Linked DNA regions of Aquibium oceanicum. The protein of the gene in region 2 interacts with the protein of the main gene of each other region in a pairwise test. Links are inferred from orthologs where the notes say so. Each region holds a gene or a part of one and is shown on either strand. Other genes may lie near its edges. The genes, in order: rlmN and ftsZ.

Region 1 (16,040 bases), 1.8 Mb from region 2 along the record:
CGCCCACAATCCCCAGATTCCCGCGAGGATAAAGGCGAGGTTCGTCACCGCGTTCAGCGGTTCCGACCAGAATTCGGGGCCGGTGCGCTCGCAGTAGTTGTCGATGCTGGCAAAAAGCGAATCATTCACGCCCGGCTCTCCCTTTCGGGCGGAGTATGCGGGAGAATCGTCTCACCGCAACGTGACTTCGGGTTGACCTCGCCATGCGCTTAATGTCGAAGCTATACGAGAAAGCGGACAATCGGAGTCCGGATTTCAGTCAGGATCGGACATGAACATCTTCCGAATGACCGGGTTCCTGCTGGCGATGGTCGCAGCGCCGGCTCTGCCGGCGACCGCTCAGACCGTGGACGGCAAACCGCGTGCTGTGGTGGAACTGTTCACGAGCCAGGGCTGCAGCTCATGTCCTCCCGCCGACGAGTATCTTGCCGATCTCGCACGGCGCGGCGACGTGGTCGCGCTCGCCTATCACGTCGATTACTGGGACTACCTCGGCTGGGGCGACACGCTCGCCGATCCCGAAAACACGGCCCGCCAGCGCGACTATGCGCGCGCGCTCGGGCAGCGGTCCGTCTACACGCCGCAGGTGGTGGTCAACGGACGCGAGCACATGAACGGCGCCAGCCGCGGCAAGATCGAGAGCGCGATCGCCGACATGGATGCCGAGGGCAAGGGGCTGGTGATCGATGTCAGCATTCGCCAGAGCCCCGAGAGCATCGTCATTGAGACGGGCGCCGGCACCCATCGGAAGGGCAAGGCGAACGTCGTACTGGTGTTCTTCGAGCCCGCAACCGAGGTCGAGATCGCCAGGGGCGAGAACGCCGGAAAATCCATCACCTACTGGAATGCCGTTTCCGCGATCCAGGCCGCGGGCATGTGGCACGGCCGCGAGATGCGGCTGGAAATCCCGTCGAGCGAACTGAAGCGGAAGGGTGCGGGCGGCTGCGCCGTGCTTCTCCAGGCGATGGGCGTGGACGGCTCTCCGGGTCCGATCATCGGGGCTGCGATCCTCGACCACCCGATCATGTGACCAGCCGCCGTCTGGGCGGGTCTCCGCGAGAATGAGGTGTTGCCGAGGTTGGTTCGGCCCAGCGAAGACACCGTGGGCGGGGGGCTTGGGGTTACGGGGCCAGCGCCGGACCGAACCGTCTCAGGCAACGATTGGATGTTCGCCGCGCATTGGGGCCGCAACCGGGACAATTCGCGGCCGGAATGTGGCGGGCCATCACCAATTCGATCATCCTGTCCTGCTTCGTGACCGACCGGTTAACCTGGCGTTAAGAACCGGAAGCGACTGCCACAGCGGTCGCCTCCTCGCGCAACAGCCAACTCAAGAGCGTAAGAAGGGTCGCCAAAGTGTGAGCTCCCTGTGGTCGGCGCGTCCCTTCACCTTCCCGGTTTCGCATATCCTCCAGGCGCGGGGGTTGCAAAACCGGGCCGGAAAGATGACCTTGAACCGTCGTGAAACTGTCACGGAAGGTGAGCTCATGGCTGAGCGTTCCAACGGTGCGGAGGATGGGGACGGCTCCGCAATGCTGATCCCGCTTCACGAGGCGCGGCGGGATCGTGAACGACTACCGGTCAGGTTCGACCGACGCGAACTCGATCAAATCCTGAAAATCTACGGGCGCATGGTCGCCGCCAACGAATGGCGGGACTACGCGATCGACCATCTGCAGGATCGCGCCGTCTTCTCGGTGTTCCGGCGCACGAGCGAAGTGCCGCTGTTCCAGATCGTCAAGGATCCCAAGCTCGCCCGCAAGCAGGGCGCCTACTCGGTGGTGGCGGCGACGGGGCTCATCCTGAAGCGCGGCCACGAACTCGCGCGGGTGCTCAACGTCTTCGACAGGCACCTGAAGCTCGTCCACGCCTGACACGCCCCGCCGGCACGGATCAGATGCCGGCGCGAAAGTTCCGCTCGGGCAGCGAACCCGGATCCGGATCGGTGGAATTTCCGCCGTTCATCGAGAGTTGCATGAATACCGTATCCAGCCATCGCCCCTGCTTGAACCCCGATCCCTCCAAAACACCCATATGGCGGAAGCCGAGTTGTGCGTGGAGGCGGAGGGAGGGTACGTTGTGGATACCGTCTCCAATCACGGCCGTCATCTGCCGGAAGCCGAGCTTGCCGGTTTCCTCGATCAGCATGGCGAGTAGCAGGCGGCCTATGCCCTTGCCGCGCGCTTCCGCTGCCATGTAGATCGAATCCTCCACCATGAAGCGGTAGGCCGGTCGCGGCCGGAAGGGGCCGGCATAGGCGTAGCCCAAGAGCCCCGAAGGGCTTTCGGCCACGAGGTACGGATAGGATTTCGCGGCCAGGGCATCGAAACGCGCCGCCATCTCGGCCTCTCCGGGCGGCTCGAGCTCATAGCTCGCCGTTCCGTGGCGCACCGCATCGGCATAGATCGCCGTGATCGCGGCAATATCGGCTCTCGTGGCAGATCGAAGGGCTACGACGCTCATTTTTGGTGCAGGGGATTGATGTTGCACGGACTTTAAGCTGAGCGTCGTACGAAAGAAAAGGGCGGCCGTATTGGCCGCCCCGCAGGATCGATTGGTCCAGACCGCCTACTCGCGGTTGCCCAGGAAGTGCAGCAGGAACATGAACAGGTTGATGAAGTCGAGGTAGAGGCGAAGCGCGCCCATGATGGCCTTGCGGCCGGCCACGGCGCTATCGTCGCCCTCGTAGTACATCTCCTTGATGTTCTGCGTGTCGTAGGCGGTGAGGCCCGAGAAGATCAGCACGCCTATCGCCGAAATGGCGAACTGGAGCGCCGACGACTGCAGGAAAATGTTGACCAGCATCGCGATGATCAGCCCGAAAAGGCCCATAACCAGGAAGGAGCCCATCGCCGACAGGTCGCGCTTGGTCGTGTAGCCGTAGAGCGACAGGCCGCCAAACGCGGTCGCGGTGATGAAGAAGGTCCGAACGATGCTCTCGCCGGTATAGACGAGGAAGATCGTCGACAGGGACAGGCCGACGAGGCCCGAATAAACCCAGAAGGTGGTCTGAGCCGCCGAAACGCTCATCTTGTTGATGCGGAACGACAGGAAGAACACCATCGCGAGCGGCGCGAGGATCACGACCCAGCGGAAGGCGCTGGCGTAGATCAGCTGCCCGAACGGGGTGAGCTGGCCATCGGCGACGGCGAAGTTGAAACTACCCCAAGCGGCCAGGCCGGTGATGGCGAGGCCGAGCGCCATGAGGTTGTAGACCTTGAGCATGTATGCGCGAAGGCCCTCGTCGATTCCGGTATCGGCACGTGTGCCAACGCCGGCGACGCGCGCATTGTAGTTGCGGATGTCAGCCATGATTTCCTCTTACAGCTTCTGTCCCGTCCGGTGTCGGGCGGTACCGAACCCGATCCGCCCAGGCGCCGCTGGCGGGACTCCAGCATGCCTGATGTCGAATATGATGTGCCTTCCTGCCAAGAACAAGAGCGATTGGCCGCACGAAGGTTTGTGATCGCACGAAATTTATGGCTCCGGCCCCTTGTTCCGGACGTGGTTAACGCACGCTCAAAGATTTCTTAGCACCGGAGCAGCCTTGTGGCCGAGCACACGCCAGGTGCCGAGCAGGCCGAAACCGACCGTCAGGACCAGGGCGACGACGATTGTCGACACCGCAACTTCGGGCAGGAAGATTGCCGGCAAGCCCATGACGCGCGATATGACGAACCATGCCGCGACGCCGCCGGCGGCTAGCGCGAAAATGGCCGTCGCGAGCCCGATCAGCATGTATTCGAGCGTGAACGCGGCCATAAGCGTACGCCGCGTCGCGCCGAGGGTCTTCAACACCACCGCGTCGTGGATGCGCGCGCGATTGCCCGCCGCGAGTGCGCCCGACAGCACGAGCACCGAGGCGATCAGCGCCACTCCCGCAGCCGCGCGGATGGCCGTGGCAAGCTGTCCGATCAGGCGGTTGACGATGTCGAGCGCGTCCTTGACCCGAACCGTCGTTACCGCCGGAAAGGCACGGGTGACCTCGTTCAAAATGCGGGCTTCCTCGGGCGCGGTCGATGAACGGTCGAGCAGCGTCGCGAGCCAGGCATGGGGCGCGCCGGCGAAGGTGTTGGGCGAGAACACCATGACGAAATTGATGCCGAGCGATTCCCATTCGACGTTGCGGAAGTTGGCGATTCGGGCCGTCACGTTGCGGCCGAGCACGTTGACGGTGATCGTATCGCCGAGTTCGAGGCCGATCTCGCGGCCCTCCTCTGCGGAGAAGGACACCAGCGGCTCGCCGGAGTAATCCTCCGGCCACCATTCGCCGCCCGCCAGCGTCGCGTTCTCGGGGATGTTCCTGGCGTAGGTGATGCCGCGGTCGCCGCGCAGTACCCAACGGCCTTCGGGCGGCACCTCGATCTCGCGCACGTCGACCCCGTTGATCTCCATCATGCGGCCGCGCAGCATGGGAACGCGCACCAGCTTGCCTTCCGGTGCGAGGTCCTGGATCAGGGAGGCGAACTCCTCGACCTCCGTGTTCTGGATGTCGACGAAGAAAAAGTTCGGCGCGCGCTCCGTGAGGCTGCCGGCGATCTGGCTGCGCATGTTGCCATCGACGAGCGCCAGCGTGACGAGGAGCGTCAGGCCGAGGCCGAGCGACAGGACCACAGACGGCGTCAGTGCGCCGGGGCGGTGGATGTTGCCGAGCGCCAGCCGAAGGGCGGTGGACCGAACGCGCGGGCTCCTGCGCGCTAGATACTGGACCAGCCGGCCGACCAGACGCAGCACTGCGAAGGAGAAAGCGGTCGCGGCGACGAAGATCGCGGCGATCGAGCGATCGGTCGAAAACCACACCGCGAGACCGGCGAGCAGCAACCCGATTGCCGCGGCCGCGGCGACATAGGGCAGCCGCGGCAGGCCGCTGTTGTCGAAGCCCATTTCGCGGAACAGAGCGGTCGCGGGCACGTCTCGCGCCCGCCCGAGCGGCAGAAGCGCGAAGGCGAAGGTCACCAGGAGGCCGAACAGAGCGCCGATTCCAAGCGCGTCCCAGTAGATAGCGCCCCGGGTCGGCACGGGAAGCACGCCGGAGAGCGCCGCGCTCGCCGCGAAGGGCATCAGCGCGGCAAGCACCAGCCCCGCCAGGATCCCGATGGCGGCTATGATGGCGATCTGCACGAGATAGACTGCGAAGACGAAGCCTCCGGATGCGCCGAGGCTCTTGAAGGTGGCGATCACGGCGCGTTTGCCTTCGAGGTAGGCGCGTACCGCATTGGCCACGCCCACGCCGCCGACCACGAGCGAGGTCAGGCCCACGAGGGTGAGGAACTGCGAGAAGCGCTCGATGTTGGCCGACAACGACGGCGCGGCGTTGGCGCGCGAGCGGATGCTCCAGCCGGCTTCCGGAAATTCGCTTCCGGCGCGCTCCTGTATCCTGGTGATGTCGGTCTCGGATGAGCCCGCAGGCAGGCGGATCTTGTAGGCGTACTCCACGAGGCTGCCGGGCTGCACGAGGCCGGAAGCTTCGAGCCCCGGCATTGAAACCATCAGCCGGGGTGCGAAGCCGAAGCCATCCGACACGAGGTCGGGTTCGTCATCGATCACCGCGCGCAGTTCGAATACCTCGCCGCCCAGCTTCAGTCGCGAACCGGGCTCGAGACCCAGCCGGTCGAACAGCAGTTGCGGCGCGGCAGCGCCAAAGGCGCCATCCCGGCGGCCGAACAGCGCCTCGTGGTCGAGCGATGGGGTCGTCCCCAGCGCACCATAGAGCGGGTACGCTCCGTCGACGGCCTTGACCTCGACGAGCGTCTGGTCGGAGCCATCCTCGAGACGCGCCATCGACCGCATGTTGGCGCTTTCGGCCACCGTGCCGAGATCCTGGAGGAAAGCCGCTTCGGCATCGCTCGCCTGGCGGTGGACCAGTTCGAAGCGGATATCGCCGCCGAGCAACGTCTGGCCTTCGTTCGCCACGCCGGAGGTGATGGAGCGCGCGACCGAGTTCACGCCACCGATTGCCGCGACGCCGAGCGCAATGCAGGTGATGAAGATCAGGAACCCGGAAAGGCCACCACGCATCTCGCGCAGCGAGAAGCGGACGGCAAGATCGAGCATTCGTCCGGTTCGCATGACCGGACCCTCAGGCCGAAACGGCGGTGTGAAGGCGGCCGCTCTCGATGCGGCCCGAGCGCATTGCGATCTGCCGGTCGCAGCGGCCGGCGAGCACGGAGTCGTGGGTGACCAGCACCAGCGTCATGCCGCGTTCCGTCGCCTTGGAGAACAGCAAGTCCGAGATCTGGCGGCCGGTCGCCTGGTCGAGATTGCCGGTCGGTTCGTCGGCGATGAGGATCTTCGGCTCCGGGGCGAGGGCGCGGGCGATCGCCACCCGCTGCTGCTCGCCGCCGGACAGTTCGCCGGGATAGTGGGTCACCCGGTCTTTCAGGCCGACGGCCTCGAGTTCGCGTGCCGCGATGCCGAATGCGTCGCCGCGGCCGGCAAGTTCCAGCGGAACGGCGACGTTCTCCAACGCGGTCATGTTGGGGATGAGGTGGAAGGACTGGAAGACGATGCCGATGTTGCTGCCGCGGAAGGCAGCGACTTCGTCCTCGCTGCGCCCGTCGATGCGCTTGCCAGCGATCGTGACGGATCCGGAATCGACGCCTTCCAGGCCCGCGATCACCATCAGCAGCGTGGATTTTCCCGAACCTGAAGGCCCGACGATACCGGTCGCCTCGCCGGCGAAGATCTCCAGGCTTAGATCCTTAAGGACATGGACCGACGTGGCCCCCTGTCCCAGTGTCAGCGAAACATTCTTCAGGTCGATCACTGTTTCTGTCACCGGGAATGGGCCCTATATGGTTCGGAGATTGTTGGGATGGACGGCGGCAGGCTGCTTTCGGTCCGGGTTCATATGGGTTTCTGCAAGATGGGTTTCAAACCACGGATACGTGCAATATCGGTCGCCGGATTGGTCTTCTTCGCCTTTCTGGGCCAGGCGCTCGCGGAGAAGATCGACATCGTCGGGTTCGGCGACAGCCTGATGGCCGGTTACCAGCTCGAACCGGGGCAGTCCTTCCCGGAGAAGCTCGAAGCCGCGCTCGAGGCGAAAGGCCATGACGTATCCATCGCCAATGCGGGCGTATCGGGGGACACGACCAGCGGCGGGCTCGGCAGGCTGGACTGGTCGGTTCCCGACGGGACGGACCTCGTCATTCTGGAACTCGGCGCGAACGACATGCTGCGCGGCGTCTCGCCCTCGATCACCGAAAGCAACCTCGACGCGATGCTGGCGCGCCTGAAGGAGCGGGGCATCGACGTCGTTCTTGCCGGGATGCTGGCCGCACCGAACCTCGGAGCGGATTACGCAGAGGCCTTCAATGGCCTCTACCCGCGCCTTGCCGGGAAGTACGACGTCACCTTCTTCCCGTTCTTCATGGAAGGGGTCGCGACGAACGGGCAGCTGCTGCTCGACGATGGCCTGCACCCCAATGCCGAAGGCGTCGACCGCATGGTGGCGGAGGCCTTGCCATATGTCGAGGAGGCGATTTCGCAGCTCGATTGACGGCGCCGGTGGGTGTGGACGCAGTGCCGCATACTGCAACGAAAGGACGACGCGGAACATATCGGGCTTGCCGCAGGCGAGGAACGATGGTTCGCTGCGAAAGACGGAGCGATTCGAGGAGGTAGCCATGCCGCGACTTTTCACCGCCCTCGAGGTACCGCGTGACGCCACGCTCTCCCTGTCCCTGCTTCGGGGCGGCCTGCCCGGAGCGCGCTGGATCGACGTCGAGAACTACCACATCACCCTGCGCTTCATCGGCGATGTCGAAGGACGGGTCGCCGACGACATCGTCAGCGGCCTGGACCGGGTCCGCAAGCCGGGCTTCGAGATCCGCCTCTCCGGCGTCGGCGCCTTCGGCACAAAGAAGCCGCACGCGCTCTGGGCCGGCGTCTCGCCTTGCCCGGAACTCACTGCCCTGCAGGGCGAGATCGACCGCATCTGCTCGCGCAACGGCGCGCCCTACGATCCGCGCAAGTTCGTGCCGCACGTGACGATCGCGCGGCTGCGCAATGCGAGCCCGCTCGACCTGGCATCGTATCTCTCCGGTCACGGCGGCTTCTCCACCGCGCCCTTCCGTGTCGGCCGCTTCGTCCTGATGTCATCGCGGGATTCGGTCGGCGGCGGACCCTACATCGTCGAGGAGGCGTGGCCGCTGGACGTGGAAAGGACAGCCTACACCGGCGCATCGACCGCCGCCGCGGATGCCTTCCGCATGTCGCGATAGACCCTTCCGGCGGCTTCGTCTGGTTGCCGGGTCTCCCGCTCGGGTCGATTTCTTCGCGTCGTGCTCCAGTTTCAGCGGATGAAGCCAATCCGGAAGGGGAAGTCGCATGGCGAAACAGAAGCTCGACGCACAGGCGGTACGCGACGCCCTTGCCGAACTCGACGGCTGGGAATTGCAGGACGGCCGCGAGGCGATCGGCAAGACCTTCACGTTCCGCAATTTCAGCGAAGCCTTCGGCTTCATGACAAGGGTCGCGCTCGCCGCCGAGAAGCTCGACCATCATCCCGAATGGTTCAACGTCTACAAGACCGTCGACGTGACCCTGTCGACGCATGACGCGGACGGATTGACCGAGCTCGACTTCAAGCTCGCGCGAAAGATGGACGCATTCGCCCGCTGAGCGGGGACTTGCGACTCTCCGTCGCGCGACCCAGATAAACGAACATGAAGAAGACCATCGACGACGCCGAGATCGAGGAAGTGCTCGCCCCCGTTCCGCCGGATGTGAACCGGCGCCGGGAAAAGCGTGTGCGCCGGGATTTCTGGCGCACGGCACGGCGGGCCGCCGGACGGATCCCCTTCATGGACGAGGTGGTCGCGGCGTATTACTGCGCCATGGACGAGAAGACGCCCATGCGCTTGCGCGGCATCCTTCTGGCCGCGCTTGCCTATTTCGTCGTTCCGCTCGATTTCGTGCCGGATTTTCTCGTCGGTCTCGGCTTCACCGACGACGTCGCGGTGCTCACCGCGGCTCTTGGGGCCATCCGGTCGCACATTACGCCCGCCCACCGCGCGGCGGCACGCAGCTTCCTGCAGGAATAGCCCTCGACGCAGCCATATCCGCCGGCGCCGTTCCCTCGGCCGCGGATGCGAGCGACAAACTCTCGCCGTTTTCGTGACGTTGAGAATTGATCCGTGATGTGCCCGGTTCGTGGCAGGCGCGCCCGGCGGGTTGGCGGGAGCCCAAGGCACATCGGGGCGCCGGGGCCGAAGCGAAGTTCATCCTTTGGTAACCCCGATTAACTTAAATTGAAGCGAATCCCGGTCCGTAGCGGCCGGCATCGATCTTCGATCAGGACACACAAGAACGGCAGGAAACAATGCGTGCACTGATTCTATTCCTGGCAAGCGCCATCGCCGTGACGATCGCCGGCCCAGCCGCCGCGCAATCGGCCACCAAGATCAATCAGTACAACGCCTGGGGGACCTATTCCTATCAGGGCGATTCCGGAAAGGTCTGCTACGTTCTCTCGGTGCCGACCGAAAAGCAGCCGCAAGCGCTCGATCATGGCGACATCTTCTTCTTCGTCAGCCAGAAGCCGGGCCAGAACGTCGCGTTCGAGCCGCAGTTCATCGCCTCCTATCCCTTCCAGGAAAACTCCAAGGTTGCGGTGAAGGTCGGGGACCGCTCGTTCTCGCTGTTCACCAAGGGCAAGTCCGCCTGGCTGGAGAACGCCGCCGAGGAGCCGCAACTCGTCGCCGCCATGAAGGCCGGCTCGGTGATGTCGGTCGCCGCCAAGTCCGGCCGCGGCAACGACACGAGCTACAACTTCTCCCTGCGCGGGATCACCGCCGCGCTGGATTCGATCTCGGCCTGCAAGTAGCACCCGGGTTCGAGACGAATATCCGGCCTGGCTCTCGGTCAGGCCGGCGGTCTCGCGAGGCGGGTGGCCTTCTACGGGCCGGATCGGGCCTGTCGCCGAGCCATCGCGTGACTGACGCGCAAACTTCTGCTATGTCGCGCGCAACATTGGCAATCGGCCGCGGCCGATCATATCTCCCCGACCATGGCCCTATCGTTCGACATCACCTCCGCCGAGACGCGGAACGCGCTCCGTCCCGCGGTTAAGGAAAAACCGCCGCTGGTGGGACTTTCGCGCGCCGCGCTCGCCGGGACGCTGGTCGAGAGCGGCATCGTTCCAGAACGCCAGGCGAAGATGCGCGCCAGCCAGCTCTGGCACTGGCTCTACGTGCGCGGCGTCTCCGATTTCTCCGAGATGTTCAACATCTCCAAGGAGCTTCGCGCCGAACTCGACCGGACGTTCACGATCGCGCGTCCGGAGATCGTCGAGGAGCAGATCTCGTCCGACGGGACGCGCAAGTGGCTGTTCCGCTTTCCGCCGCGCGGTGCGGGGCGGCCGGTCGAGGTGGAGACGGTCTACATTCCCGAGGAAGGGCGCGGGACGCTGTGCATCTCCAGCCAGGTCGGCTGCACGCTCACCTGTTCCTTCTGCCACACCGGCACGCAGAAGCTGGTGCGCAACCTGACGGCGGAGGAGATCCTCGCCCAGCTGATGACCGCGCGCGATCGGCTCGGCGATTTCCCGGACCGCGACACGCCGGCCGGCGCCATCGTGCCGGCGGAAGGCCGCCGCATCACCAACATCGTCATGATGGGGATGGGCGAGCCGCTCTACAATTTCGAGGAAGTGAAGAAGGCGCTGCTGATCGCGTCCGACGGTGACGGGCTGTCGCTTTCGAAGCGCCGCATCACGCTGTCGACCTCGGGCGTCGTGCCCGAGATTTTCCGAACCGGCGAGGAAATCGGCGTCATGCTGGCGATCTCGCTGCACGCGGTGCGCGACGATCTGCGCGACATGCTGGTGCCGATCAACAAGAAGTATCCGCTGAAGGAGCTGATGGCCGCCTGCCGCGCCTATCCGGGGCTCTCGAACGCGCGGCGCATCACCTTCGAATACGTCATGCTGAAGGACGTCAACGACAGCCTGGCCGACGCGAAGGAACTCGTGCGGCTCCTCAAGGGCATCCCGGCCAAGATCAACCTGATCCCGTTCAATCCCTGGCCGGGCACCAACTACCAGTGCTCCGACTGGGAGCAGATCGAGAAGTTCGCCGATGCCGTCAACGCGGCCGGCTACGCTTCGCCGATCCGCACGCCGCGCGGCCGCGACATCCTCGCCGCCTGCGGGCAGCTGAAGTCGGAATCGGAGCGCATGAAGAAGAGCGAGCGCCTGGCGCTCGAGGCCATGATGATCGCGGGGCACGGCGAGGCTTGAGCCGCGTCGGGCTGATTTTCGTCCGGCTTTTTCTCATCATCGTCGGCTACGCGGTAGCGGCGCTCACGGCGAGCGCCTTCCTGCATTTGGTCGCCTGGCCGATGTTCGCGACGCCGGGAGAGGAAGCGCCGTGGCTCCTGATGGGCGGGTTGTTCGTGTCGATTCCGCTGGTGGGGCTTTTCGTCGCGTATTTCGCGTTCATCCCGTTCGCCGTCTCGGTTGGTATCGCGGAAATCCTCGGCTACAGAAGCTGGCTCTATCACGTGCTCTCGGGTGGCGCTGCGGGGTTCGTCGCAATCGCAATTGCGCGCCGCACGCAGGGACCGGTGCCTTATCCTGGCGAGGTCGTCAATCTCGTTGCCGGACTTCCGCTGCTCTGGATGCCTGAGGTCGCGACCGCGGCGATCACGGCGGGCATGGTCGGCGCCACGGCATACTGGCTGGTCGCCGGCCGCTCCGCCGGTCTTCCGGACCGGGGCCCGCCTGACGACCGTCTTCCAAAGTGACGCGCGGTCGAAGCAGGCCGGACCAATTCAGACGAAGTACTGCCCGCCGTTCGCAGTGATCGTCGATCCGGTAATGAAGCCGGCATCGTCCGACGCGAGGAAGACCACGCAGCGGGCAATCTCGGCAGCCTCGCCGAGCCTTCCGACCGGAATTTGGGCGATGATGCCTTCCCGAACCTTCTCCGGCACGGCCATGACCATGTCGGTGGCGATGTAACCGGGGCAGATCGCGTTGACCGTTATGCCGGCCCGCGCGCCTTCCTGGGCCAGCGCCTTGGTGAAGCCGATGTCGCCGGCCTTGGCGGCGGAATAGTTCGCCTGCGCGAACTGGCCCTTCTGTCCGTTGATCGAGGAAATCGTAATGACACGGCCGAACTTGCGTTCGCGCATGCCGTTCCACAGCGGATGCGTCATGTTGAAGACGCCGTCGAGATTGGTCCGCATCACGTCGGTCCATTGCTCGCGCGTCATGCGATGGAAGGGCGCGTCTCGCGTAATGCCGGCATTGTTGACCAGCACCTCGACCGGGCCGAGATCGGCCTCGACCTGCGCAATGCCGTTCGCACAGGAATCGTAGTCCGCGACGGACCATTTGTAGACCGGGATTCCGGTCTCGGTGTTGAAGTTGCGCGCGGCATCGTCATTGCCGGCATAGTTCGCGGCGACGGTGTAGCCGGCCTCCTTGAGCGCGATCGATATGGCAGCCCCTATCCCGCGCGTTCCACCCGTGACGATTGCTGTCCTTGGCATGAATTCTCCTCCCAGATTGTGGGAGTAAGGTAGCAAGGCAGTAGGCGGCTGCCGATCTGCCTATTTTTTTCCTACTGCCTTACTGCCCTTTTCCCCTATCGCCTTTCAAACCGCTTCCACACACATCGCCACGCCCATGCCGCCGCCGATGCAGAGCGTCGCAAGACCCTTCTTTGCGCCGCGCCGGTTCATCTCGAAGACCAGCGTATTGAAGATGCGCGCGCCCGAGGCGCCGATCGGGTGGCCGATGGCGATGGCGCCGCCGTTGACGTTCACGACGTCCGGGTTCCAGCCCATGTCCTTGTTGACCGCGCAGGCCTGGGCGGCGAAGGCCTCGTTGGCTTCCACGAGATCGAGGTCGGCGGCGCTCCAGCCGGCCTTCTCCAGCGCCTTGCGGGAAGCGGGGATCGGGCCGGTGCCCATGATCTTGGGGTCGACGCCGGCGGTCGCCCAGGAGACGATCCGCGCCAGCGGCTTGATGCCGCGCCGCTCGGCTTCCGCCTCCGTCATGAGAAGGACGGCGGCCGCGCCGTCGTTGATGCCCGAAGCGTTGGCTGCCGTCACCGAGCCGTCCTTGTCGAAAGCCGGACGGAGCTTCTGCATGGCGTCGATCGTGGCGCCGTGGCGGATGTACTCGTCCTGGTCGACGACCGTGTCGCCCTTGCGGCCCTTGATCGTGACCGAGACGATCTCGTCCTTGAACTTTCCGGCTTTCTGCGCCGCCTCGGCCTTGTTCTGCGAGGCGAGCGCGAAGGCGTCCTGCGTCTCGCGCGTGATCTGGAACTGCCGCGCCACGTTCTCGGCCGTGTTGCCCATGTGATAGCCGTTGAAGGCGTCCCACAACCCGTCCTTGATCATGGTGTCGACCATCTTGTAGTCGCCCATCTTCACGCCCTGGCGCAGATGGGCGCAATGCGGCGACATCGACATGGATTCCTGCCCGCCAGCGACGATGACCCTGGCGTCGCCCGTTGCGATCTGCTGCATGCCGATGGCGATCGAGCGCAGGCCCGAACCGCAAACCTGGTTGAGGCCCCAGGCGGTCGCGCCTTCGGGAATGCCGGCCGCGATCGCCGCCTGACGCGCGGGGTTCTGGCCCTCTCCGGCCGTGAGAACCTGCCCGAGGATGACCTCGTCGACTTCGGAAGCCTCCACGCCGGCGCGCGCAAGCACCTCCCTCACGACGACAGCGCCGAGTTCGTGTGCCGGCGCGGTGGCGAAGGCCCCGTTGAAGGAACCGACCGCGGTCCGCGCGGCGCTGGCGACGACGATGCTGTTGGGGGCGGCCATTGTGTATCTCCCTGAAGGACGGATCGCTCGAACCGGCTCCCGGGCCGGACGGTGGCGACTTTTCTTGCCCTTTCCATGACCTGTGTCAAACCGGAATCGGCGGTGCCGGGGGACCCTTGCGCCGACGTGCGGGCAGGCTCGTTGCCATCCGAAGGAGAAAGGCCGTCTGCCCGCCGCGGCTTCGTGCACTGCACAAAGCGCTTTCAATCGGCGATGATTTAGGCATATCCTCATCGCATGGCATGGCGCGTTCGACCGATCGCGCTTCATATTCCAAATGTCTGGGAGGGTCGCGTGCCTGTCAAAGACGATCCGGTGGTCATAAAAAAATATGCCAACCGCCGCCTCTACAACACCGGCACATCAACCTACGTCACGCTCGAGGACCTGGCCGAGATGGTCAAGAAGGGCGAGGACTTCAAGGTTCAGGATGCCAAGTCCGGGGACGACATCACCCATCCGGTGCTGACACAGATTATCTTCGAGCTGGAGAACAAGGACGGGCAGAACATGCTGCCGGTGCCCTTCCTGCGACAGCTCATCTCCTTCTACGGCGACCAGATGCAGATGGTCGTGCCGAGTTTCCTCGAACAGTCGATGATCGCCTTTGCCAAGGAGCAGGAACGGTTCCGCGAGCAGATGAAATCCACCATGGCGAAGTCGCCGATGGAGATGATGAACGTCGCGACCCCGATCAAGGCGCTCGAGGAGCAGACGCGGCGCAACATCGAGATGTTCCAGAACGCCATGCGCATGTTCACGCCCTTTCCGCCGCAAGGCGGCGCGGCGGCCAGCCCGGAGCCGGAAGAACAGCCTGCACCGGCCGCCCAGAGCGGCGATGAGCTGAAGGAACTCAAGGAACAGATCGCCGCGATGCAGCGCAAGATCGACCGGATGGGGTGAGAAGGGCCGAACTTCCCCTATCGCCTGATAGCCGGGTTGCTGATTTGTCCAGTTACGCAAGTATAGCCCAATTGCGAGCATGACTTACTGGCGCCGCCCAAGCATTGCTCACTCTCCTGAGAGGTGTTGGATGACTATCTAACACCCGAGAGGAGGGAGCCTGCACGACGCATGGACCATCATTTCTATCTTGCTCGCGCGATCGAGTGCTCCAGTTGACGTAGCTTCAACGCGACCCAATTCATTTTCTCGTCGTACTCGAAGAGTGACAGTTCGTGCCTTGCGCGATCCGGTCCCCCATAATGAAGAGCGCACCACATGCGAGACAATTCCAGTTGAGTACGCTGCACGGGGTGGGGCATTTGCGAAATGATCTCATCGAACGCGACCAGTTTCGCCTCCAGAGGCATTTCATCCATCTCGGCAAGTCGCTCGCTCACCTCGGACTCGGATGGCGTCGACCTCACCATGAACAATGCACTTGAAAGGCAATATCCGACAACCTCAAAATGATCGCGGAACATCTGCATCGTCAGCGGAATCCATGGAAGATGATCAAAGACATAATCCTGCTGAATAATAATCGATTGAGGTCGGAGATGGGGGAAGAATATCTTTGAACCCTGCGTGTTCAACGCCTTTGTCTTCAAAAGATCAAGGAAAAGAATGTCGATAGGCCTGCCACTCCAGCTGTGATCGAGGAGGTCGCCTTTAACGATTGATATAAGATCTTCGTGACCGTAAATGTTGTTCAGAAAAATGGGTATAAGTGAGGAGCCAACTTTTACATCGAGACCTTTTCGCTGGAGATAAATCGTCCGGGTGTGTTCATCCGCGACGAACAAATCGAACGATGCCACCATGCCGCTGCGCGCCGGATGGCCGCCATCCTTGATTCCAAGGCAGAAAGCCAAGGTGGATGCTCCGGTCCAGCACCCTGCATCCACGATGCAATCGAGCGGGCGGTGGAAATCCTTGGTCAAATGCCACAGCATCGCCTTCTCAGGGGGCCGCATCATTGAGAAAGTGTTTTCGACCCAAGGTGGAACCGTGCGGTTCCACTCCGAGGCTTTTATCATTTTAAGATATTCGTCCTCGGTTTTCATCAGTTGGTTCCCGCTCAGTCCTCGAAGTACTTCGCATATCATGGGGGTTGATTTCAATCACCAATCTGACTTTCACCACTGTTGCTGTGACGCCGACGCGTCTGAAGACTTACGGCAGAGACGGGCCGACACAGTCTGAGCCTGCCGCTCACCACCCCAGCGCGCACCCATCCTTGCGCGGATCCGATCCGCCGATGAGGAACCCGCTCTCGTGGTCGATCGCTATGAGCTGGGCGCCGCCCC
Region 2 (8,796 bases):
CCCGCCGCGGCCCTCGCCTCTTCCGTGATGGTCGCCCCGGCGAGCATGCGGGCGATCTCTTCCTGCCGCGCCGCGCGGGGAAGCTGCGCCACCCCCGTGGCGACATGGTCCGCGCCGCCGGATTTGGAGATGAGGAAATGCGTCGCGGCGCGCGCGGCCACCTGCGGCGCGTGGGTGACGGACAGAACCTGGACGCGCTGCGCCAGCCGCGCCAGCCGGGCGCCGATGGCGTCCGCCACGGCGCCGCCGACGCCGGTGTCAATCTCGTCGAAGACCAGCGTTGGGGCCGAGCCGCGATCAGCCAGCGCCACCTTCAGCGCCAGCAGGAACCTCGACAGCTCGCCGCCGGACGCAATTTTTGCCATCGGCCCCGGCCGCGAGCCGGGATTGGTGCGGACCCAGAACTCGACCTGGTCGATGCCCTCCTCGCGGCGGTCTTCCGCTTCGGTGGATATCTCGACGATGAACTCGGCCCGTTCGAGCTTAAGCGCCGGCAGTTCGGCCATCACGGCGTCGGCGAGCGATGCGGCCGTATCCCGCCGCAGGGCCGACAGCGACGCGGCGATCGCGTCGTAGCGCGTCCGTGCGTCCGCAGCCGCGGTCTCGAGCAGCGCGAGCCTCTCCTCCCCCGCATCGAGCTCGGCGAGATCGGCGACCATGCGGGCGCGGAGGTCTGGCAGCGCGTCGACGGTGACGTTGTGCTTGCGTGCCGCGGCGCGCAGCGCGAACAGCCGCTCCTCGGCCTGCTCCAGGCGCTTCGGATCGAACTCGGTGGCCCGCATCGCGGCGTCGATGCCGGTCTGCGCCGCGTCGAGCGCGATCAGCGCTTCGTCCAGCGATTTTACGACCTCTTCAAGGAGCCCGGGCGCCTCGGCGGACTTGCGCTCCAGCCGGCGCACGAGGCTTGCCAGCAGCGGCACGGGCGAGGCGTTGCCGGCGAAAAGCTCCTGCGCCTCGCCGATCTCCGACGCGATCTTCTCCGCCTTCATCATGGAGGAGCGCAGGCCGGCGAGCTCGGTCTCCTCGCCATCCATCGGGTCGAGCTTGTCGAGTTCATCGACGGATGCGCGCAGATAGTCCGCCTCGCGCGCCGCCGCTTCGACGCGCGCCCGGTGACGGGCGAGGTCGGCTTCGGCCTGCCGCCACAGGTTCCAGCTGCGCCGCGTCTCCGAGACTTCGGTGTCGTGCCGCCCGAACAGGTCGAGAATATCGCGATGGGCGCCGGGATCGACCAGGGCGCGCTCGTCATGCTGGCCGTGGATCTCGACCAGCGCCCGCCCGATGTCGCGCATCAGGGCGACGCTCGCCGGGCGGTCGTTGACGAAGACGCGCGACCGGCCGTCCGCGTTCTGGACGCGCCTGAGCAGGATGTCGCCCTCGTCGTCGATCGCGTTCTCCGCGATCAGCTTACGGGCGGGATGGTCGAGCGGCACGTCGAAGGCGGCCGTCACCTGCCCCTGGGCCGCGCCGTGGCGGACGAGCGAGGCGTCGCCGCGCCCGCCGAGCGCCAGCGAGAGTGCGTCGAGAAGGATGGATTTTCCCGCACCCGTCTCGCCGGTCAGCACGGACAAGCCCGGCGCGAAGTCGATGTCGAGCCGCTCGATCAGCACGATGTCGCGGATCGACAGTTGGACCAGCATCGCTAGCCTGCCGCCATCAGGTGCCGAGCAGGACGGCTCCGGCCTTGGAGATCCACGAGCCCTTGTTCTCGCGCGGCTCCAGGCCGCCCGTCTGCAGGAGCTTGTAGGAATCGCGGTACCACTGGCTGTCGGGATAGTTGTGGCCAAGCACCGCGGCGGCCGTCTGCGCCTCCGAGGCGAGCCCCATCGCGTAATAGGTCTCCGTCAGGCGTGCCAGAGCCTCCTCGACGTGGCGGGTGTCGGAATAGACCTCGACCACGTTGCGGAACCGCTTGGCCGCTGCGACGTATTCGCGCCGCTCCAGATAGTAGCGGCCGATCTGCATCTCCTTGCCGGCGAGCTGGTCGCGCGCGAAACGCTTCTTGGCCTTCGCGTCCTCGACATACTGCGACTCGGGCCAGCGCGTGATCACCTCGTCCATCGCTTCGAGCGTCTGGCGGGCTTCCTTCTGGTCCTGCGTCACGTCGCGGATCTGGCGGAAGTAGCTCAGCCCGACGATGTACTGCGCATAGGCCGCGTCCTCGCTCGACGGGTAGAGCGCGACGTAGCGTTTGGCGGAATTGATCGAGTCCACGTAGTTCCCCCGCCGGTAGTTGGCGAAGGCGCTCATCACCATGGATTTGCGGGCATACTCGGAATAGGGATGCTGGCGATCCACCGCCTCGAACTTGGCGATGGCTTCCTTGATGCGCCCCGCTTCGAGATTGGCGAGGCCCTGGTTGTAGAGCGTGTCGGCCGGCTCGATGTCCTGCACGTAGCTCGACAGGTCGATGTCCTTTTCGCTGGCACATCCACCGAGCGCCAGCGACAATGCCGCGAACGGCGCCGCAAATGTCGCTCGTCTCATCCACCCGCCTCTAACGGCACTTCGTGTCGCGTTCATTCGTCGCTCGAATCCTCTGGTCCCCCGGTTGGCAGCGGGCGACCGTCATAGATCACAGCCGCGCCCCGCCGACAACGCTATCGCCGCGCATTCGCGCTATTTTGTGGCGGGAATGCGCGGCAGCTGAATTGCCAATCAACTTCGGGCCAATGACCCGGTACGCAACATCGGCACGTATCGACCTTGGCCCGGAAGCCCTCACAGGGTCCAGGGAGCGAACACCGGAGCGCTGACCGCGATCATCTCCGCCTTGCGGCCACGGCTGCGACGGGTGGTCTCGACGATCTCGAACGCACCGCGATCCGACAGCAGGCGGCGCAACGCCGCGGCGTTGAGCTTGTGCCCGCCGCGATAGGAGCGGAAGCAGCCGATGAAGCGCGCGCCGGCGAGCGCGAGGTCGCCCATCGCGTCCAGCGCCTTGTGGCGCACGAACTCGTCCTTGAAGCGCAGGCCTTCCATGTTGATGACCTGGTCGTCATCGCCGATGACGACGGAGTTCTCCAGCGACGAGCCGAGTGCATACCCGGCCGCCCACAGGCGCTCCACGTCCTTCATGAAGCCGAAGGTGCGGGCGCGCGCGATTTCGCGCTTGAAGGTCTCGGGTTCGATGTCGCCGGCATAGAGCTGCTGTCCGATCGACTTGCTCTCGAAATCGATCTCGATCTCGAAACGCGTACCGTCATAGGGAAGGAACTCCGCCCACGATCCGCCCTTCTCGATGCGAATGGGCTTGAGGATGCGGATGAACCGGCGCTTGCCGGTCAGGGTGCGGATGCCCGCCTGCTCGATGGCTTCGACGAAATCGTGGGAGCTGCCGTCGAGGATCGGAACCTCGTTGCCGTCGATGTCGATCGAGACGTTGTCGATGCCGAGCGCGAAGAGCGCGGCCATCAGGTGCTCGACGGTGGCGACATGCATGCCGGAAGGATCGCCCAGAACCGTGCAGAGGTCGGTCCCGCCGATCTCCGACACCAGCGCGCGGATCTCGCGGACCGTCTCACCGTCGGAAAGACAGTTGAAGACGACGCCGGTATCGACATCGGCCGGATTGAGGTGGATCGTGACGGCCCTGCCGCCATGAACGCCCGTACCCGAGAGCGACACACGCGAGTTGATGGTCGTCTGATACTCGTGCAAATCTATTCCCATGACCCCGCCCAATTCAGGACCGCTTTTAAGGCCGGAAAGCCGCGGCTTCTTGTTCTCGTACATGCCCAGGACGCCCTATCCCCGAATTGCCCTGTGCACCGCAGAATGTTCGAAGCGGAAGATATAGGGCGGGTAGAGAGTCGCCAAATCACGGTTTCTTACCCCATGTAACGAGCAAGCCGCATGAGCATATCTCACCAAGGGATTGAAATTGCTCATCGATTGCATTTGCAGACTGACCGGCTCATCGGTCAGTCTGCTCCGTTTGTTACAGTCTCGTCTTTCCTTGTCCGGAACTCAGTTCGCCTGCCTGCGGAGGAAGGCCGGAATCTCCAGCTGATCCTCTTCCTGGTTCGCCCTCGAGGCCGGCACGAGCCGCCCGTGATCGTCGAGCTGGCCGCGGCGCGGCGCGTAGAGCTGCGCGTCGGAAGATGCTGCGCGACGGGGCTCCGCGGCCGGCTGCACGAGCTGCGGCTCGCGCGGCGCTGCGGCCTTCAGCCGTGCCGGCTCCTCTTCCCTGCGCGATCCGAGACCGTTGGTCAGCCGCTTGAGCAGCCCCATCGGACCGCGATCGTCGGCGGCATCCGGCCTGACGGCCTGAGCCTGGAGTTCGGCCTGCACCAGCGGCGGGAAATCCTCCACGCGGGGCATGCGCGGCTGCGCCGGCGCGGGTGCGGTTTCCATGTTCTGCATCGTCGGCGCGGGCTGAGGCGCCGGACGCAGATGCGCCTCGGGAGCGGCGGCCTTGAAGAGCCGGCTCTGGGGCTGGAACTCCTCGGCGGGCGCGGCGGGCGCACGCGCCGGAGCGCGTTCGGCCTCGCGGATGGCCTCCGCGACCGGGTCGAGGTCGGCCGCCGCCTGATGCGAAACCGCGGGCTCGGGAGCCGGCTGCGGCGCCGGCTGGACCGGGGCCTGGCGCGCTTCGGCCTGGACCGGGCGCGGCTGCGGCTTCGGCTGCTGGCGGATCTCGATCGGATGCGCGGCGATCTCGTGCGCCTTCTTGTCGATGCCGGTGGCGACGACCGACACGCGGATGACGCCCTCCAGTTCCTCGTCGAAGGTGGCGCCGAGGATGATGTTGGCGTCCTGGTCCACTTCCTCGCGGATGCGGGTCGCAGCCTCGTCGACCTCGAACAGGGTCAGGTCGCGCCCGCCGGTGATCGAGATCAGCAGGCCCCTGGCGCCCTTCATCGAGGATTCGTCGAGCAGCGGGTTGGCGATCGCGGCTTCCGCGGCGGCCATGGCGCGGCCCTCGCCGGACGCCTCGCCCGTGCCCATCATCGCCTTGCCCATTTCGCGCATGACAGAGCGGACGTCGGCGAAGTCGAGGTTGATGAGACCTTCCTTCACCATCAGGTCGGTGATGCAGGCGACGCCCGAATACAGCACCTGGTCGGCCATGGAGAAGGCGTCCGCGAAGGTCGTCTTGTCGTTGGCGATGCGGAACAGGTTCTGGTTGGGGATGACGATCAGCGTGTCGACGTTCTTCTGCAGCTCCTCGATGCCGATGTCGGCCGTCTTCATGCGGCGCTGGCCTTCGAAGTGGAAAGGCTTGGTGACGACGCCGACGGTTAGGATGCCCTTTTCGCGGGCGGCACGGGCCACGACCGGCGCGGCACCCGTGCCGGTTCCGCCGCCCATGCCGGCGGTGACGAAGCACATGTGCGTGCTGGCCAGGTGATCGACGATCTCGTCGATGCATTCCTCGGCAGCGGCGCGGCCGACCTCAGGCTGCGAACCGGCGCCCAGGCCCTCGGTCACATGCGCGCCGAGCTGGATCAGCCTTTCGGCCTTCGACATGGTGAGCGCCTGCGCGTCCGTGTTCGCCACCACGAACTCGACGCCGCGCAGCCCCGCGGTGATCATGTTGTTGACCGCGTTGCCGCCGCCGCCGCCAACGCCGAAGACGGTGATGCGGGGCTTGAGCTCGGTGATGTCCGGCTTTTGAAGATTGATCGTCATGTCCTCGTCCTTTTCGCCTTTCTCGCCGCATCGCCGCGCGGCCGCCTGGGGCTAGCCCCTCGAAACTAAAAACTCTCTTTGAACCACTGACCCACGCGCCCCAGGCGTCCACCCGTACCGGTTGCGCGCATACGCAGGAAACCCGACACGCGGCTGCTCTCGAACGAAGCCACCTGCGGGTAGATCATCAGCCCCACGGCCGAAGAAAATGCCGGCCCCTTGGCCGCCTCGGGAAGCCCGGCGACGCCGAGCGGACGCCCGACCCGGACATTGCGGCCGAGGATGCGCCGGGCTGCCTCGGGCAGGCCCGTCAACTGGCTGGCGCCGCCGGTCAGGACGACGCGCTTGCCGACCGTCGCGCCGTAGCCGGAACGATGCAGGCGCTCGCGCACCAGTTCGAGCGTCTCCTCGATGCGGGCGCGGATGATGCGCGTCATAACCGAGCGCGGCACCTGCAGCGGGACGTCGGATTCGTCGCCGCCCACCGGCGGCACGTTGACGACGTCGCGGTCGTCGGCGCCGGTCGGCAGCGCCGAGCCGTGCATGACCTTGAAACGCTCGGCCACTTCGACGCCGGTCGACAGGCCGCGGGCCATGTCGAGCGTCACGTGGATGCCGCCGATGGGAAGCGAGCTCGCATGCACGAACTTGCCCTCTGCGAAGACGGATATCGTGGTCGTGCCGCCGCCCATGTCGATGCAGGCCGCGCCGAGCTCCGCCTCGTCGTCAACCAGCGCGGCGAGCCCGCTGGCGTAGGGCGTGGCGACCATCCGGTCGACGGAGAGATGCGAGCGGTTGATGCAAAGCTCGATGTTGCGCATCGGCGCGGCGTCGGCGGTCAGGACATGCATGTCCACGCCCAGCGTCTCGCCCAGCATGCCGCGCGGATCGCGGATGCCCTTCTCGCCGTCGAGCGAGAAGCCGACCGCCAGCGAGTGGACGAGTTCGCGCTCGGCCTGCAACGCCTTCTTCGCGCCGGCCGCGAGCACCTTGCGGATATCGGAGGTATCGGCCTCGTGGCCGCCGAGATTGATCGTCGCCGTCGAGATGTCACTGCTCAGCCGGCCCGCCGAGAGATTGACGATCAGAGAATCCACCGTCAGCCCGGCCATGCGCTCGGCGGAATCGACCGCGAGGCGGATCGCCTGCTCCGCCCGGTCGAGATCGACGATGACGCCCGACTTCACGCCCTGGGATTTCTGGTGACCGATGCCGATGACGCGCACCTGGTGCGTGCGCCCGCGGATGAGTTCGCTGCCCTCGCCCGGCTTCAGTTTGCCGATGATGCAGCAGATCTTGCTCGATCCGATGTCGAGGACGGTGACGATGCCGGACCGGCGCGTAGCCGCTGAGTGACTGCCCGAAAGCCAGTTCATGTGCGCCGCCCGCCAGCCTTGAGCTGCTTCATCATTTCCTTCACCGCGGCCGTCCGCTGCTTCAGCCCTTCGGACGTCAGCTGGACGACCAGCCTGTCCTCCAGCCGCATGTCGACGGCGAGGATGTCCCGCGAAAGGAGGCCGCTGGCCCGGTCGGTATCGGCGAGGTAGGAGAGCGCCGTATCCACCCCCTCTTCGGGAAGCTTCAGGGTCACGCCATTGTCGAGACGCAGGTCCCAGCGACGGTTCCCGACCCTGACGTAGCTTTCGACCCGCGAGGCGATTTCCGGATGCTCGGCGACGCGCGCCACGATGGCCTGCGCCTTCCCGGAGGCACCCTCTCCGACCACCAGGGGCAGATCGGCGTGGCGGCCCGATCGGAACGGCGTGATGAGCTTGCCATCGGCTTCCACGAGCATCAGATCCTTGCCGTACTGCCAGATGGCGAACGGCGTCTTCTCGACGACCGAAATCTCGATGGCATCCGGATAGACCTTGCGAACGGTCGCGGACTGGACCCAGGGGAGCGAGGCGACCTGGTCGCGCGCCGCATCCACGTCGAGCCCGACGAGCGAGGTCCAGCCGTTGAGATCAAGCCTTTCCAGCACGTCGATGTCGGAGGTTTCGCCATTGCCCGATATGCGCACGTCGGTGACGGCGAAGCCGCTGTAGGCGGTCATGGTCTGGAGGAATTGCGGCCAGTGACCGCCGACGCTCATCCCGTAGAGGCAGGTCGCGAGAAGCAGCGCGCCCGTCATCAGCGGCGCGGCGTATCCGGGCACGTGCATGTCGGAGACGCCCGTGCGCAAAAGCACGCGGAACGGCCGCCGCAACACGCGCGGCAGGACGCCGGAGAACAGACCGGCCCTTGCGCCGGACCGGGCGACCGGAGCACGGAGATCGGTTGACCTCACCGCAAACACGACGCGTCCTCCACCATCCAACTCAAGAGCTCACCAAAACTATGCCCCGCTTGCGCGGCGATTTCTGGAACCAGCGATGTCGGCGTCATGCCTGGCTGCGTGTTGATTTCCAGCCAGATGAGCTCGCCATTCTCGGAAAAGCGGTCGTCGTAGCGGAAGTCGGACCGGGAAACTCCCCGACAGCCGATGGCTTGATGCGCCTTGAGGGACAGTGTCTGTATTTTTTGGTAAATAATTGGTGAAATTTTTGCCGGGCATTCGTGTTTTGATCCGCCGGGCACGTATTTCGAGTCGTAGTCGTAGAAGGAATGCCCGACCGGCACGATCTCGGTCACGGCCAGCGCCACATCGCCCATAATCGCGCAGGTCAGTTCGCGACCATGCACGAATCGCTCCACCATCACGGTGTCCCCATACCGCCACTCCGAGGACCCGATGACCTGCGGCGGATGCGACTGATCCTCCTTGACGATCACCACGCCGAAGCTGGAGCCTTCATTCACCGGCTTCACGACATAGGGCGGCTTCATGGGATGGGACGAACCGATCTCGAAGCGGTTCATGATGCGTGATTCCGCAACGGGAATGCCGGCCGCCTTTGCGATCTTCTTCGCCTTGTCCTTGTCCATGGCGAGCGCGGAGGCGAGGACGCCGGAATGCGTGTAGGGAATCTCAAGATATTCGAGCACGCCCTGGATCGTCCCGTCCTCACCGAACGGACCATGCAGCGCATTGAAGACGACGTCGGGCTTCAGTTCCGCCAGCACCTTGCCGACGTCACGCTCGACGTCGATGCGCGTCACTTCGTAGCCTTCGGCTTCCAGGGCGTCGGCGCACGGCTTGCCGGATGCAAGGGAAACGGG

What was found.
Region 1: the proteins of ftsZ (region 2) and rlmN interact in binary tests that used the Escherichia coli proteins (3 or more experiments, as listed by UniProt). The link is inferred for Aquibium oceanicum from one-to-one orthologs.

What each region holds. Positions count from the first base shown.
Region 1 is NZ_CP018171.1:5,119,854-5,135,893, reverse strand. The notes cover bases 9,266-12,127. They hold rlmN (dual-specificity RNA methyltransferase RlmN), read left to right. Parts: upstream 9,266-10,012; coding sequence 10,013-11,242; downstream 11,243-12,127. Other genes in these bases: phbB (acetoacetyl-CoA reductase), read right to left, coding at 11,776-12,127; BSQ44_RS25110 (hypothetical protein), read left to right, coding at 11,239-11,748; BSQ44_RS25120 (invasion associated locus B family protein), read left to right, coding at 9,326-9,829. Outside these bases: BSQ44_RS25175 (hypothetical protein), read right to left, coding at 1-129; BSQ44_RS25170 (DUF1223 domain-containing protein), read left to right, coding at 272-1,030; BSQ44_RS25165 (DUF2794 domain-containing protein), read left to right, coding at 1,488-1,874; BSQ44_RS25160 (GNAT family N-acetyltransferase), read right to left, coding at 1,894-2,463; BSQ44_RS25155 (Bax inhibitor-1/YccA family protein), read right to left, coding at 2,569-3,312; BSQ44_RS25150 (ABC transporter permease), read right to left, coding at 3,520-6,069; BSQ44_RS25145 (ABC transporter ATP-binding protein), read right to left, coding at 6,080-6,778; BSQ44_RS25140 (arylesterase), read left to right, coding at 6,866-7,501; thpR (RNA 2',3'-cyclic phosphodiesterase), read left to right, coding at 7,629-8,225; BSQ44_RS25130 (4a-hydroxytetrahydrobiopterin dehydratase), read left to right, coding at 8,332-8,625; BSQ44_RS25125 (YkvA family protein), read left to right, coding at 8,682-9,047; more of phbB, read right to left, coding at 12,128-12,498; BSQ44_RS25100 (acetyl-CoA C-acetyltransferase), read right to left, coding at 12,604-13,788; polyhydroxyalkanoate synthesis repressor PhaR, read left to right, coding at 14,083-14,691; BSQ44_RS25090 (class I SAM-dependent methyltransferase), read right to left, coding at 14,877-15,797; BSQ44_RS25085 (gamma-glutamyltransferase family protein), read right to left, coding at 15,946-16,040.
Region 2 is NZ_CP018171.1:3,342,494-3,351,289, forward strand. Bases 3,303-6,288 are described here. They hold ftsZ (cell division protein FtsZ), read right to left. Parts: upstream 5,635-6,288; coding sequence 3,970-5,634; downstream 3,303-3,969. Other genes in these bases: lpxC (UDP-3-O-acyl-N-acetylglucosamine deacetylase), read right to left, coding at 3,303-3,672; ftsA (cell division protein FtsA), read right to left, coding at 5,700-6,288. Also shown: DNA repair protein RecN, read right to left, coding at 1-1,640; BSQ44_RS16380 (outer membrane protein assembly factor BamD), read right to left, coding at 1,657-2,487; more of lpxC, read right to left, coding at 2,722-3,302; more of ftsA, read right to left, coding at 6,289-7,010; BSQ44_RS16400 (cell division protein FtsQ/DivIB), read right to left, coding at 7,007-7,933; BSQ44_RS16405 (D-alanine--D-alanine ligase), read right to left, coding at 7,921-8,796. UniProt on the Escherichia coli protein: Essential cell division protein that forms a contractile ring structure (Z ring) at the future cell division site. The regulation of the ring assembly controls the timing and the location of cell division.